Regions from separate parts of the Pseudazoarcus sp. NS34 genome, predicted to be linked through region 2. Evidence: riboswitches for the same ligand, from Rfam matches in the RefSeq annotation. Region 2 holds a riboswitch; the other holds the start of a gene.
What was found. A riboswitch is a leader RNA that binds a small molecule or an ion and turns the genes downstream of it on or off. The one in region 2 is predicted to bind thiamine pyrophosphate.

Region 1 (6,198 bases), on a different contig from region 2:
CTTCGACGCATTCCTGGTTTCGACCGGCATCGTCGCGCTCGCCGAAATCGGCGACAAAACCCAACTGCTGGCTTTCATGCTGGCCGCGCGCTATCGCCGCGCCGGCCCCATCGTGCTCGGCATCTTCGTGGCGACGATCGCCAACCACGCGTTTGCCGGTGCGGTCGGCACCTGGCTCACGCAGTTGCTGGGGCCCGACGTGCTGCGCTGGGTGCTTGGCATCGGCTTTCTGGCGATGGCGGTGTGGACCCTGATTCCAGACAAGCTCGATGCCGACGATGTGCAACTCAAGAGCGGCATGGGCGTGTTCACGACAACACTTATCGCCTTCTTCCTTGCCGAGATGGGCGACAAGACCCAGGTCGCCACGGTTGCGCTGGCCGCGCAGTACGAGGCCTTCGTGGCCGTCGTGCTCGGCACCACGCTGGGCATGATGATCGCCAACGTGCCGGCGGTACTGGTCGGCGACCGTCTGGCGCACCGCATGCCCATCCGGCTGATCCACGCAATCGCTGCTGCGCTGTTTGCGGTGCTCGGCGTCGTCGCCCTGAGCGGGGCCTGGCAGGGCTGAAACGCCGCCCGAACGACGTTTTGACGGCAAAATCTTGATCTGTGTGGTTGTCAGCACCCGGCGTGCTGAGATAGTCTTCGCACCTTCGTTGGGGGTGCCCGCAATCGCTTGAGCGGGCTGAGAAAATACCCTTGGAACCTGAACCGGTTAGCACCGGCGTAGGAAAACGCGCAATGAACGCCTGCTCTACTCCGCTCCGCGGCCTGCCCGCCCAGCCCCCTCGTTCGACAGGGGGCCAGCAATGACCCGCAGCATTCCGAACGTTGTCAGCATCGCTGGCGTAGACCCCAGCGGTGGCGCCGGGGTCCTGGCTGATCTCAAGGCCTTTTCGGCGCTGGGCGCCTATGGCTGCGGCGTCATTGCCGCACTCACCGCCCAGAACACCCAAGCCGTCACCGGTGTACACACGCCGCCGATCGACTTCCTGCGTCTGCAGATCGACACCCTGTTTGCGGATGTCGAAATCCACGCCGTCAAGCTGGGCATGCTCGGCACCGCCGACATCGTGCGCACCGTGGCCGACCGTCTCGAGCACTTCAAGGCATCGTTCGTGGTGTGCGACCCGGTGATGGTGGCCAAGAGCGGCGATCACCTGCTGGCACGCGAAGCCGTGGCCATGCTGCGTGAGGCACTGCTGCCGCAAAGCTTCATGATCACCCCGAACCTGCCCGAAGCCGGCGTGCTGCTCGAATGCAGCGAGCCCGACTCGGTCAAGGCCATGTATCGCGCCGCCGAACGCCTGCGCGAACTGCTGCCGACCACGTCCCAGCGCTGGGTGCTGCTCAAGGGCGGCCACCTGCCCGGCGGCGAGCTGATGGACCTGCTGTTCGACGGCGATCGCATGATCGAACTGCCGGCACAGCGCATCGAAACCAAGAACACCCACGGCACGGGCTGCACCCTGTCCTCCGCCATCGCAGCCCTGCTGCCTCAGTCCGCCGGGGGCCTCGCCCCGGTCGAAACCGCGGTACGCAGCGCACGCGACTATCTGCTGCGCGCCATTGCCGCATCCGGCCAGCTCTCGGTCGGCAGCGGCCACGGCCCGGTACACCACTTCCACGCTCTGTGGCGCTGACGCGCCGCTGATTGCTGGTTCGCGGCCGCCCTGGCCGCTCGTCCGGGTGTACTGATGCACAACACAAGCACATGCGCGTACGCGTGCGCATTCCGCCCGGCTCCTCGTCGCCATTCACATGGCATACAACGCTGCAGGAGACGTTCATGAACGCCAATGAGAAATTCATCGCCGCCAACGCCCACGTGGACGCGGCCGCAGTCGCGCCGCTACCCAATTCACGCAAGGTCTACGTCCAGGGTTCGCGCTCCGACATCCGCGTGCCAATGCGCGAGATCACGCAGAGCGACACCTCGGAATCCATGGGTTTCGAGCACAACCCGCCGGTCTATGTGTATGACTGTTCGGGGCCCTACACCGACCCGAATGCCCGCATCGACGTTCGCTCGGGCCTGCCTGCACTGCGTCAGGCCTGGATAGCGGAGCGCGGTGATACCGAGCAACTGGCCGACCTCAGTTCCGAGTTCGGCCGCCTGCGCGCTGCCGACAAGTCGCTGGATGAGTTGCGCTTCCCGGACCTGCACCGCCAGCCGCTGCGCGCCAGGGCCGGCGCAAATGTCACGCAGATGCACTACGCGCGCCAGGGCATCATCACGCCGGAGATGGAGTTCATCGCCATCCGCGAGAACCTGAACCGCGAGCAGTACATCGAGTCGCTGCGCGCGGCCGGCCCCAAGGGCGAGAAGATGGCCGCGATGATGCTGCGCCAGCACCCCGGCCAGAGCTACGGCGCCAGCCTGCCGCAGACCATCACGCCGGAATTCGTGCGTGACGAGGTCGCGCGCGGACGCGCCATCATCCCGGCCAACATCAACCACCCCGAATCCGAGCCGATGATCATCGGCCGCAACTTCCTCGTGAAGATCAACGGCAACATCGGCAATTCGGCCGTGAGCTCATCGATCTCCGAGGAAGTCGACAAGATGACCTGGGGCATCCGCTGGGGCTCGGACACGGTCATGGATCTGTCCACCGGCAAGAACATCCACGAGACGCGCGAGTGGATCATCCGCAACAGCCCGGTGCCGATCGGCACGGTGCCGATCTATCAGGCGCTGGAGAAGGTCGACGGAAAAGCCGAAGAGCTGACCTGGGAAATCTTCAAGGACACGCTGATCGAGCAGGCCGAACAGGGCGTGGACTACTTCACCATCCACGCCGGCGTGCTGCTGCGCTACGTGCCGATGACCGCCAACCGCCTCACCGGCATCGTGTCGCGCGGCGGCTCGATCATGGCCAAGTGGTGTCTGGCGCACCACAAGGAAAGCTTCCTCTACACGCACTTCGAGGAAATCTGCGAAATCATGAAGGCCTACGACGTGAGCTTCTCGCTCGGCGACGGCCTGCGCCCCGGCTCGATCTATGACGCCAATGACGAAGCGCAACTGGGTGAGCTAAAGACGCTGGGCGAGCTGACCCAGGTGGCGTGGAAGCACGACTGCCAGGTCATGATCGAAGGGCCGGGCCACGTGCCGATGCAGCTCATCAAGGAGAACATGGATCTGCAGCTCGACTGGTGCAAGGAAGCGCCGTTCTACACGCTGGGACCGCTGACCACCGACATCGCGCCGGGCTATGACCACATCACCTCGGGCATCGGCGCCGCGCAGATCGGCTGGTACGGCACGGCCATGCTTTGCTACGTAACGCCCAAGGAGCACCTCGGCCTGCCGAACAAGGACGACGTGAAGGACGGCATCATCACCTACAAGCTCGCCGCCCACGCCGCCGACCTGGCCAAGGGGCACCCGGGCGCGCAGATCCGCGACAACGCACTGTCCAAAGCGCGCTTCGAATTCCGCTGGGAAGACCAGTTCAACCTCGGCCTCGACCCGGACCGCGCGCGCAGCTTCCACGATGAGACGCTACCCAAGGACTCGGCCAAGGTCGCCCACTTCTGCTCCATGTGCGGCCCGCACTTCTGCTCGATGAAGATCACTCAGGATGTGCGCGAATACGCCGCTCAACAGGGAGTCGACGAGCAGGCGGCGCTGAACAAGGGCATGCAGGAGAAGTCCATCGAGTTCGTGAAGACCGGCGCCAGGGTCTATCACAACATCTGACGCGGCTTTTTCATCGGTAATCAATGGGCCGCCGTGAGCGGCCCGTTTCCATCTGGAGGACAGAAACATGGACAACGAACTCAGCACTCGCAGCTGCACCCCGTGCCAGGGTGGCATTCCGCCACTCGGACCGAGCCGCGCGAAGGAACTGCTCGCCTCAACCCCCGGCTGGAGCCTGCTCGACGAAGTACGCCGGCTGGAGAAGCGCTATACCTTCAGCAACTTCCGCGAGGCGCTGGATTTCGTCACGCGCCTGGGCGAGCTGTCCGACCGGCAGGGCCATCACCCTGACATTTCCTTTGGCTGGGGCTGGGCGACGGTGTCGTGGCAGACCAAGAAGATCAAGGGCCTGCACGAGAACGACTTCATCATGGCCGCCCGAACAGACCGGCTTGAAACGCCCCGAAATTAGCCGGGGATACCTATAAACCACACCTGCGCGCAGCCAACGCAATCCGTACTTGTCCCTACAACGGATTCCGATAGACTCGGTTGCCGCCCCAGCCGGAACTTGATTGATGCACTCCCAGCACCACCTCCCCACCAATCCAAAACGGATGTACTGACCCATGTGGTCGCCGGTGCTCGCCGCGCTGCTCTACAACGCTGCCCTGCTGCTGGCGATGGTGCTCGTGTTCGAGCTGGCCACCGGGCGCTTCCGGCTCGACCGCAGCCGCCGCACGCAGTTGCTGATCGGCGGCGTGCTGGGCCTGATCGCAATCGGCGTGATGAAAGCCCCTTTGGTGCTGACCGAGGGCGTGGTCTTCGATACGCGTACCGTCATTTTCGGCATGTCGGGGCTGTTCTTCGGCGCGTTGCCGACGGCCGTGGCCGCAGTGATTGCCGGCGCCTACCGCTACAGCCTGGGTGGTGGCGGCGCCCTCACCGGCATCCTCACCATCCTTGCCGCCTCGCTAATCGGCATATTGTGGCGCGCACGCATGCGCGGTCCGCTGGAAGACATGCGCGGGCGCGAGCTGTATGCGCTGGGCATCGTCGTGCACGCAGCCATGATCGCGCTGATGATGACGCTGCCGGGCGGCGCCGGCCCGGCCGTGATTGCTGCCATCGGCCTGCCGGTGATGATCGTGCACCCGGCAGCCACCGCCGCGCTGGGCATGCTGCTGGCCAACCGCCTGCGCCGCGACCGCAGCGAGCATGAGCTCGAGAAGAACGAGGCCTTGTACCGGTCATTGGTCGACAGCCTGCCGCAGAACATCTTCCGCTACGACCTCGAAGGGCGCATCACCTTCGCCAACAAGGTGTTCCAGGAAACGATCGGCAAAAGCGAGCAAGAGCTGATCGGCATGAGCGTCTATGCCCTGGCCCCGCCGGAGCTGGCCCAGCACTACCGCTCGATCGACGCCGAAGTGATCAGTTCGGGAGAATCGGTTTCACTCACCGCCACCCACCCGTCGGGCCGCACTGGCGAAATCGTGCACGTGGAAATCGTCAAGGCGCCGATTCGCGGCGCCGACGGCACTATCGAGGGCCTGCAGTGCGCAGTGGTGGACGTGACCGACCGCAAGCAGACCGAAGAGCGCATCCATCGCCTGGCTTATTACGACACGCTCACCGGCCTGCCCAACCGCAGCCTGCTGATGGACCGTCTGACGCAGGGTCTCACCGCTCACCTGCGCAGCAATCAGATCGAAGCCTTGATGCTGCTCAACATCAATCGCTTCAAGATCATCAACGACGCGCGCGGCTACCGCGTCGGCGACGCCTTGCTGGCCGCCTTCAGCGCACGCCTGGAAGGCCTGCTGCACGGCGGCGACACGCTGGCACGCATGACCGGTGACGAGTTCGCGATCTTGCTGCCGGACACCTCGGGCAATCCCGACCGCGCGAGCCGCCGCGCCTTGAGCGTGGCCGAGAAAATTCACTCCGGATTGCGCGAGTCGCTGGCCATTGATGGCGAGGAGTTCGCGCTGACGGTCAGCATCGGCATCACGCTGTTTCCCGAAAGCGGGCCGGAAGAGTCGCCGGAAACCATCCTGCGTCGTGCCGACACGGCGCTGCATCGGGCCAAGGCCGCGGGCGCGGAGCAGACGGCCTTCTTCGATATCGTCATGGGTGAATCAGCCGCCCAGAGCTTCCGCGTCGAACGCGATCTGCGTCAGGCGCTGGCCGACGGGCAGTTGCGCCTGTTCCTGCAATCGCAGGTGCATGCCGAACGCGGCGTGGTCGGCGCCGAGGTGCTGGTGCGCTGGCAGCACCCGCAGCGCGGCCTGCTCAGCCCGGCAGAGTTCATCCCGATGGCCGAGGAATCCGGCTTGATCGTGCCGCTCGGCGCCTGGGTGATGACCGAGGCCTGTTCGCTGATGGCGCTCGAAGCGCGCGCCGGACGCACGCTACGACTATCGGTCAACGTCAGCCCGCGCCACTTCCGCCAGCGCGACTTCGTGGTGTGGCTCAAGGCCGTGCTGAACGATACCGGCGCCAACCCGCGGCACCTGACGCTGGAAATCACCGAGGGGCTGTTCATC
Region 2 (6,198 bases):
CACGCTCGACATGACCAGCGCGATGCCCAGCGGAATCAGCGCAATCGCCAGCCACAGCGGCATTTCCGACAGGATCACGGTGAACAGGGCGATGGAGCTGTCGCCATCCGGCGTGAGCGCCATGAAGGCCAGGCCGAACAGACCCATGATGAAGATGAACGGCACCACCAGCACGCCGCCCAGCAGAAAGCCGCGACGCATGGACGGAATGTCCTTGGCCGAGTAGATGCGCTGCCAGTTGCCCTGGTGGAAGATGCCGGTCAGCAGGATGGCGAAGAAGAAGGTCAGGCCGGCCTTGATGCCGGCCATGTCGCCCAAGTCGAGCAGGCGCGGCGCGGTTTCCTGCAGGCGCTCGACCACCGGACCGAAGCCGCCCGTGACCTGCCAGCCGAGCCCGATCAGCGCGCCCACCAGCGGAATGATGATGATGACCTGCATCTTGTCGGTGAAGATCGACGCGCGCAGCCCGCCGTAGGTGGTGTAGATCAGCGTCGCCACCATCACGATGGCCGCGCTCACCCACAGCGGCACCGGCGCCAGCAGCTGCACCAGCTTGCCGATGGCGGTCAGCTCGGCGGTGAGCGCGATGAACATGTAGAAAATCATGATCAGCAGCGTCAGCCAGTACATCGGCCGGCCGTAGCGCGCGATGAGGAATTCGGTGAGTGAATGGCCATTTGGCATCAGCTCGCGCATGCGCTTGCCCAGCGGAATCATCGCGATGCGCGGCGACATCGAGCCCAGCGCATAACCGATGACGGCGGCCAGACCGCCCCAGGTCGCCGCCTGCGCCGGCGAGAACAGAATCCACGCGCCCAGCGACGAGGCCAGCAAGGTCATGATGGTCGCGACCGACCCCTGACTGTTGCGGGCGACGATGTATTCCTCAAGGTTGCCGCGATAGCGGCGGGCATAGGCCATGCCGGCAATGGCAAAGGCTGCTGCAAAGAAGGTGAGCCACGTGATGGCGGCTGGTGCGCTGAGCATGCTGCGGGACTCCTGAAACGGCTATGGACGGAGCCCGCGCTCGGTGAGGGCGGTGCATCCTTCCTTACGCCGGTATTACCCGGATCAAGTATCGGGGTCATGGCTGGCGCCATCTCTCAGCCGCATGCGGCTCCCCCAGGATCAAGGCGCGGATTATACGCCTGCGAGCGGGCGCAACACACCCGCCCAGGCCGCCCGAGTGCTCTTCCGTGATAAGGTTTGCGCCCGACACGGGGTGTCCTGCATCTGCGGACTGAGATCACACCCGTCGAACCTGATCCAGCTTGTACTGGCGAAGGGATGTCCTCACGCACCGCTCGTGCATCCCCCTTGCCAGCTTCATCACAAGGGAAAAGCATGTCCAGCCATTCCGCGCCCCTCGCGCAACAACTCGTTCTCGTCACCGGTGCCGGTCGCGGCCTCGGCGCACACATTGCCCGCGCCTTTCTGGCGCATGGCGCCAAAGTCATCGTCAATTACCTGAACAGCGCCAGCGCGGCCAACGATCTGGTCAGCACCGCCGCACCGGGTCAGGCACTCGCCATCCAGGCCGACGTAAGCGACCCCGCCGCCGTGCAGGCCATGTTCGAGCGCGCGCAGACGCACTTCGGCCAGCCGGTGACCACCGTGGTCAACAACGCCCTGCCCGCTTTCAGCTTCAACGGCGACGCCCGCGAGCACGCCGACGTGCTGCGCTGGGAGAGCATCGCGCAGCAGATGGAAGGGGTCGTGCGCGGCGCGCTCAACACCACACAGATCGCGCTGCCGGGCATGAAGCAGGCCGGCTTTGGCCACATCATCAACATCGGCACCAACCTGTTCCAGAACCCGGTCGTGCCCTACCACGACTACACCGCCGCCAAGGCCGCGCTGCTGTCGCTCACGCGCACGCTGTCGCAGGATCTGGGGCCGGATGGCATCACCGTGAACATGGTGTCGGGCGGCTTGCTGCGCACCACCGATGCCTCGTCCGCCACACCCGAAGCCGTGTTCGACCTGATCGCCGCCAGCACCCCGCTGCGGCGCGTCACCACGCCCGAGGAATTCGCCGACGCCGTGCTGTTCTTCGCCTCGCCGTGGTCGCGTGCCATCACCGGGCAGAACCTGGTGGTGGACAGCGGGCTGGTGAAGAACTGAGGCCACCACCATGATGCACATCAACCTCTTCCTGTTCGGCTGCGGCCATCACAACGCCGCGTGGCGCCACCCGGATTCGCCGGTCGAGCGCCTCGGCGACATCCGGTTCTATGAGGAAATGGCGCAACTGGCCGAGCGCGGCAAGCTCGACGCCGTGTTCCTGGCCGACGGCCACGCCGCCGTCAATCTCACCGACGGCCCACGCTGGTTCCTCGAACCGGTCACCATGCTCACTGCCATGGCCCGCGCCACCAGCCGCGTCGGCCTGATCTGCACGGTATCGAGCACCTTCTACACACCCTTTCATGCCGCACGCCTGATCGGCTCGCTCGACCATATTTCGGGCGGGCGCGTGGGCTGGAACGTGGTCACTTCGATGTTCGACGCCGAAGCCCGCAACCACGGCTACGAAGCCATGCCCGGTCACGCCGAGCGCTACGCCCGCGCCGACGAGTTCATCGAAGCCGTGCTGGCGCTGTGGGACAGTTGGGACGACGGCGCGGTGCTCAACGACCGCCACGGCCTGTATGCAGACCCCGAGCGCGTGCGCAAGATCAATCACCACGGCCAGCACTTCCTCGTCGACGGCCCGCTGACCGTGCCGCGCCCGCCGCAGGGCAACCCGGTGCTGATCCAGGCCGGCGCGTCGGACGAAGGCCGCGCGCTGGCCGGCAAGTACGCCGAAGCCATCTACGCCGTCGCCTACGACCTGCCCTCGGCACAGGCCTACTACAACGCCATCCGCGAAAGCGTGAAAGCCGCCGGGCGCGACGCACCGGTGCCGATCCTGCCCGGTCTCGTCACCTACGTCGGCTCCACCGAAGCCGAAGCAAAGGCCAAGCAGCGCGAACTCGACGAACTGCTGCCGACTGAGAGTTCACTGCGGCAACTACAGACCTTCATCGACCAGGACTGCACGAACTGGGAACTCGACGCCCCCGTGCCGCCGCTGCCGCCGCTCGAAGCCTTCAAGGGCCCCAAAGGCCGCTACGCCACGGTGCTGCGCATCATCGAAACCGAACAGCCCACCGTGCGCCAGCTGCTCGGCCGGCTCGCGGCCGGCGGCGGCCACTGCACCATGGTCGGCACACCCGAGCAGATCGCCGACAAGATGGAGCACTGGTACCGCAACGGCGGCGCCGACGGCTTCAACCTGATGCCCCCGGCCGAACCGGGCAGTGTGGAAGACTTCGTCAATCACGTCATCCCGGTGCTGCAGAAGCGCGGCCTGTTCCGCCAGGACTACGAGCACGCCACGCTGCGCGGCCATTTCGGGCTGAGCCGGCCTCCCCGCTCGCCTGGCTGATACGCAGGCCTCAGGCAATTCGACCGCCGAACGGCACCCTCGCGGTGCCGTTCCTTTTTGCCCACACCTCTTCAAGCCTCGGCATGACTGCGATAACATGAGAACAATTCTCAATCCGAAATAGCCAGCCAACCCTCCCGGGGCCAGCCACGCTTTCGTCTCCCGGAGAAACTCGTGAGCACGGCTGCCCGCCCCACCGACCCCATTGGCAACATGTATGCCCAGCACAACGGCTGGCTGCAAGGCTGGCTGCGCAAGAAGCTGAACTGCTCGCATCAGGCTGCAGATGTTGCGCACGAGACCTTTCTCAAACTGCTCACGGGCCGCAGCACCAGCCACATCCGCGAGCCGCGCGCCCTGCTGACGCACATCGCCAAGTGTTTGGTGATCGACCACTGGCGGCGTCAGGAAGTGGAGCGGGCGTACCTCGACAGCATTGCCAACCTGCCCGAACCGCAATCGCCCTCGCCCGAATCACGCCTGCTCGTGATCGAGGCCATTCTGCGGGTTGATGCAATGCTCTCGGGGCTGCCGCCGCGCACTCGCGAGGTGTTTTTGCTGGCGCAGCTCGAAGGGCTGACGCTGGTGCAGATCGCCGAGCGTACCGACACGCCGGTGATCACCGTGCGGCGCCATATCCAGAAGGCCTTGCTGGCCTGCATGACGGCACTCTGAGCGCACCGCATGACAACCGCCGACCAGCCCGAACACAAACTTCTTCAGGAAGCTGCAGAGTGGGCCACCACCGTGTGTTTCGGCTCGCCGTCGGATGCAGAGCGCCGCGCCTTCGAGCGCTGGCGCACGCGCAGCCCGGCACACGAAGCCGCATGGGCGCGCCTGCAGTCTGTGTTCAATGCCTTCGACCCGCTGGAGGATGAGGCCGGGCGGGCCACGCTCAATGCCCTCCAACGCTCGCGGCGCCGGCGCAGCTTGCGCGCGCTCGGCGCAGTGCTCGTTGCCGGGCCGGCTGGCTGGCTGGCGTGGCAGCAGGCTCCCTGGCAGGCATGGACAAGTGACGTGGCCACCGCCACCGGCGAGCGCCGGCAGATCGATCTGCCGGACGGCTCCAGCCTGGTGCTCAACAGCGCAAGCGCCGTAAACATCCTGTTCAGCGCCAGCGAGCGCCGCGTCCGACTCGTGCAAGGCGAGATTCTCGTCACGACCCGGCCCGACCCCCGCCCGTTCGTAATCGAAACCCCGCAGGGCATCGCGCGCGCGCTCGGCACGCGCTTCAGCGTACGCCGGCTCGATGAGCAGCTGGCGCGTGTTGCAGTGTTCGAGAAATCGGTGCGGATCGAGCCCGGCAACGCCCCCGCGCACACCCTGCAGGCTGGCGAGCAAGCCGACTTCGCCGACAACGGGCTGCAGGCCACCGCGGCGGTCGAAGCCAATGCCGCGCTGTGGGAGCGCGGCATGCTGCTGACGCGCAACATGCCGTTGGCCGACGTTGTGGCTGAGCTGGGGCGCTATCGGCGCGGCATTTTGCGCTGTCACCCGGAAGTGGCCGGCCTTCGCGTATCCGGCGCAATCTCGCTCGACGACACCGATTCGGCCCTGGCTGTGCTGGCCGAATCGCTGCCGCTGCGCATCGAACGTGTCACCGACCTGTGGGTCACGGTGGGGCCGCGTTGATCTATCGGTTACAACGCAACGCATTCAAATTTTTCGAACTTGAATGATCACATTTCGCGTTTCGCACGGCGCACAGAAGAAGGCCTCGTCTGCAATAGCCGAGCGCCACTTCGAAACCCGCCAGCGAAAGGACGAAATGAAATGACTGCAGCAAACCTGCCCCGCCCGGTGCGGGGACGGCCCACCACGCCCTCTGCAAAACGCCCGCACACTTCCGCCCGGCTGATTGCCATCGCCATTCACGCGGCGCTTGGCAGCGTGTTGATGGCCGGTATTGCGCCTGCACCCGCCGTGGCGCAGGAAGCTTCCGCCCAGCGCCAGCACGCCATTGCCGCCGGCCCCCTGGGCAACGTGCTGGCAGAGTACGCCGCCAGCAGTGGCGTACAACTGGTGTTCGACCCGGCCGCGCTCCGGGGCCTGAACAGCCCCGGGTTGAACGGCCGCTTCACCGTGCGGGAGGGCTTTGAGGTGCTGCTGGCAAACAGCGGATGGCAGGCCGTGCCCCGCTCGGGCAACGCCTGGGGCTTGCAGAAGCGCGCCGAGACGACACTGGGCACGGTAACGGTGACCGACAGCGCCGCGCGCCACGCCAGCGCCCTGCCGGAAGCCTACGCTGGAGGGCAGGTGGCACGCGGTGGCCGCGTCGGCCTGCTCGGCAACCGCGACGCGCTCGACACCCCGTTCAGCACCACGCAATACACCGCAAAACTCATCGAAGACCAGCAGGCCCAGAACATCGGCGACGTGCTGGTAAACGATCCCGGCATCCGCAATACCTATTCGCGCAGCGCCGGCCGTGATGAGTTCAACATCCGCGGTTTCACGCTGTTCAACTACGACGTGGCTTACAACGGGCTGTACGGCATCTCCCCGCGCAACTCCAGCACGCTGATCGGCGTCGAGCGTGTCGAGGTGTTGCGCGGCCCCAATGCCTTGCTCAACGGCATGGCACCGTATGGCTCGGTGGGCGGCGCGATCAACCTGCGGCCCAAGCGCGCCGGGGCGGAGCCGCTGAACCGTCTGACGCTCTCGTACATCGACGAGAGCCAGCTCGGCACGCACCTCGATGTCGGTCGCCGCTTCGGCGAACAACAAGAATGGGGCGTGCGCTTCAACGCGCTGCATCAGTCCGGCGA

Region 1: another riboswitch for thiamine pyrophosphate. It lies ahead of thiD (bifunctional hydroxymethylpyrimidine kinase/phosphomethylpyrimidine kinase); the one in region 2 lies ahead of AC6H0N_RS00375 (sodium:solute symporter family transporter).

Annotation. Positions count from the first base shown of each region.
Region 1 covers NZ_BAAKIZ010000004.1:129,729-135,926, forward strand. The annotation lists gene AC6H0N_RS13990 (TMEM165/GDT1 family protein) at 1-571, shown strand, start outside; TPP riboswitch at 652-753, shown strand; gene thiD (bifunctional hydroxymethylpyrimidine kinase/phosphomethylpyrimidine kinase) at 813-1,646, shown strand; gene thiC (phosphomethylpyrimidine synthase ThiC) at 1,793-3,709, shown strand; gene AC6H0N_RS14005 (4a-hydroxytetrahydrobiopterin dehydratase) at 3,777-4,121, shown strand; gene AC6H0N_RS14010 (putative bifunctional diguanylate cyclase/phosphodiesterase) at 4,279-6,198, shown strand, end outside.
Region 2 covers NZ_BAAKIZ010000001.1:81,293-87,490, forward strand. The annotation lists gene AC6H0N_RS00375 (sodium:solute symporter family transporter) at 1-987, opposite strand, end outside; TPP riboswitch at 1,032-1,134, opposite strand; TPP riboswitch at 1,209-1,305, shown strand; gene AC6H0N_RS00380 (3-oxoacyl-ACP reductase) at 1,345-2,124, shown strand; gene AC6H0N_RS00385 (LLM class flavin-dependent oxidoreductase) at 2,135-3,430, shown strand; gene AC6H0N_RS00390 (sigma-70 family RNA polymerase sigma factor) at 3,605-4,105, shown strand; gene AC6H0N_RS00395 (FecR domain-containing protein) at 4,115-5,062, shown strand; gene AC6H0N_RS00400 (TonB-dependent siderophore receptor) at 5,102-6,198, shown strand, end outside.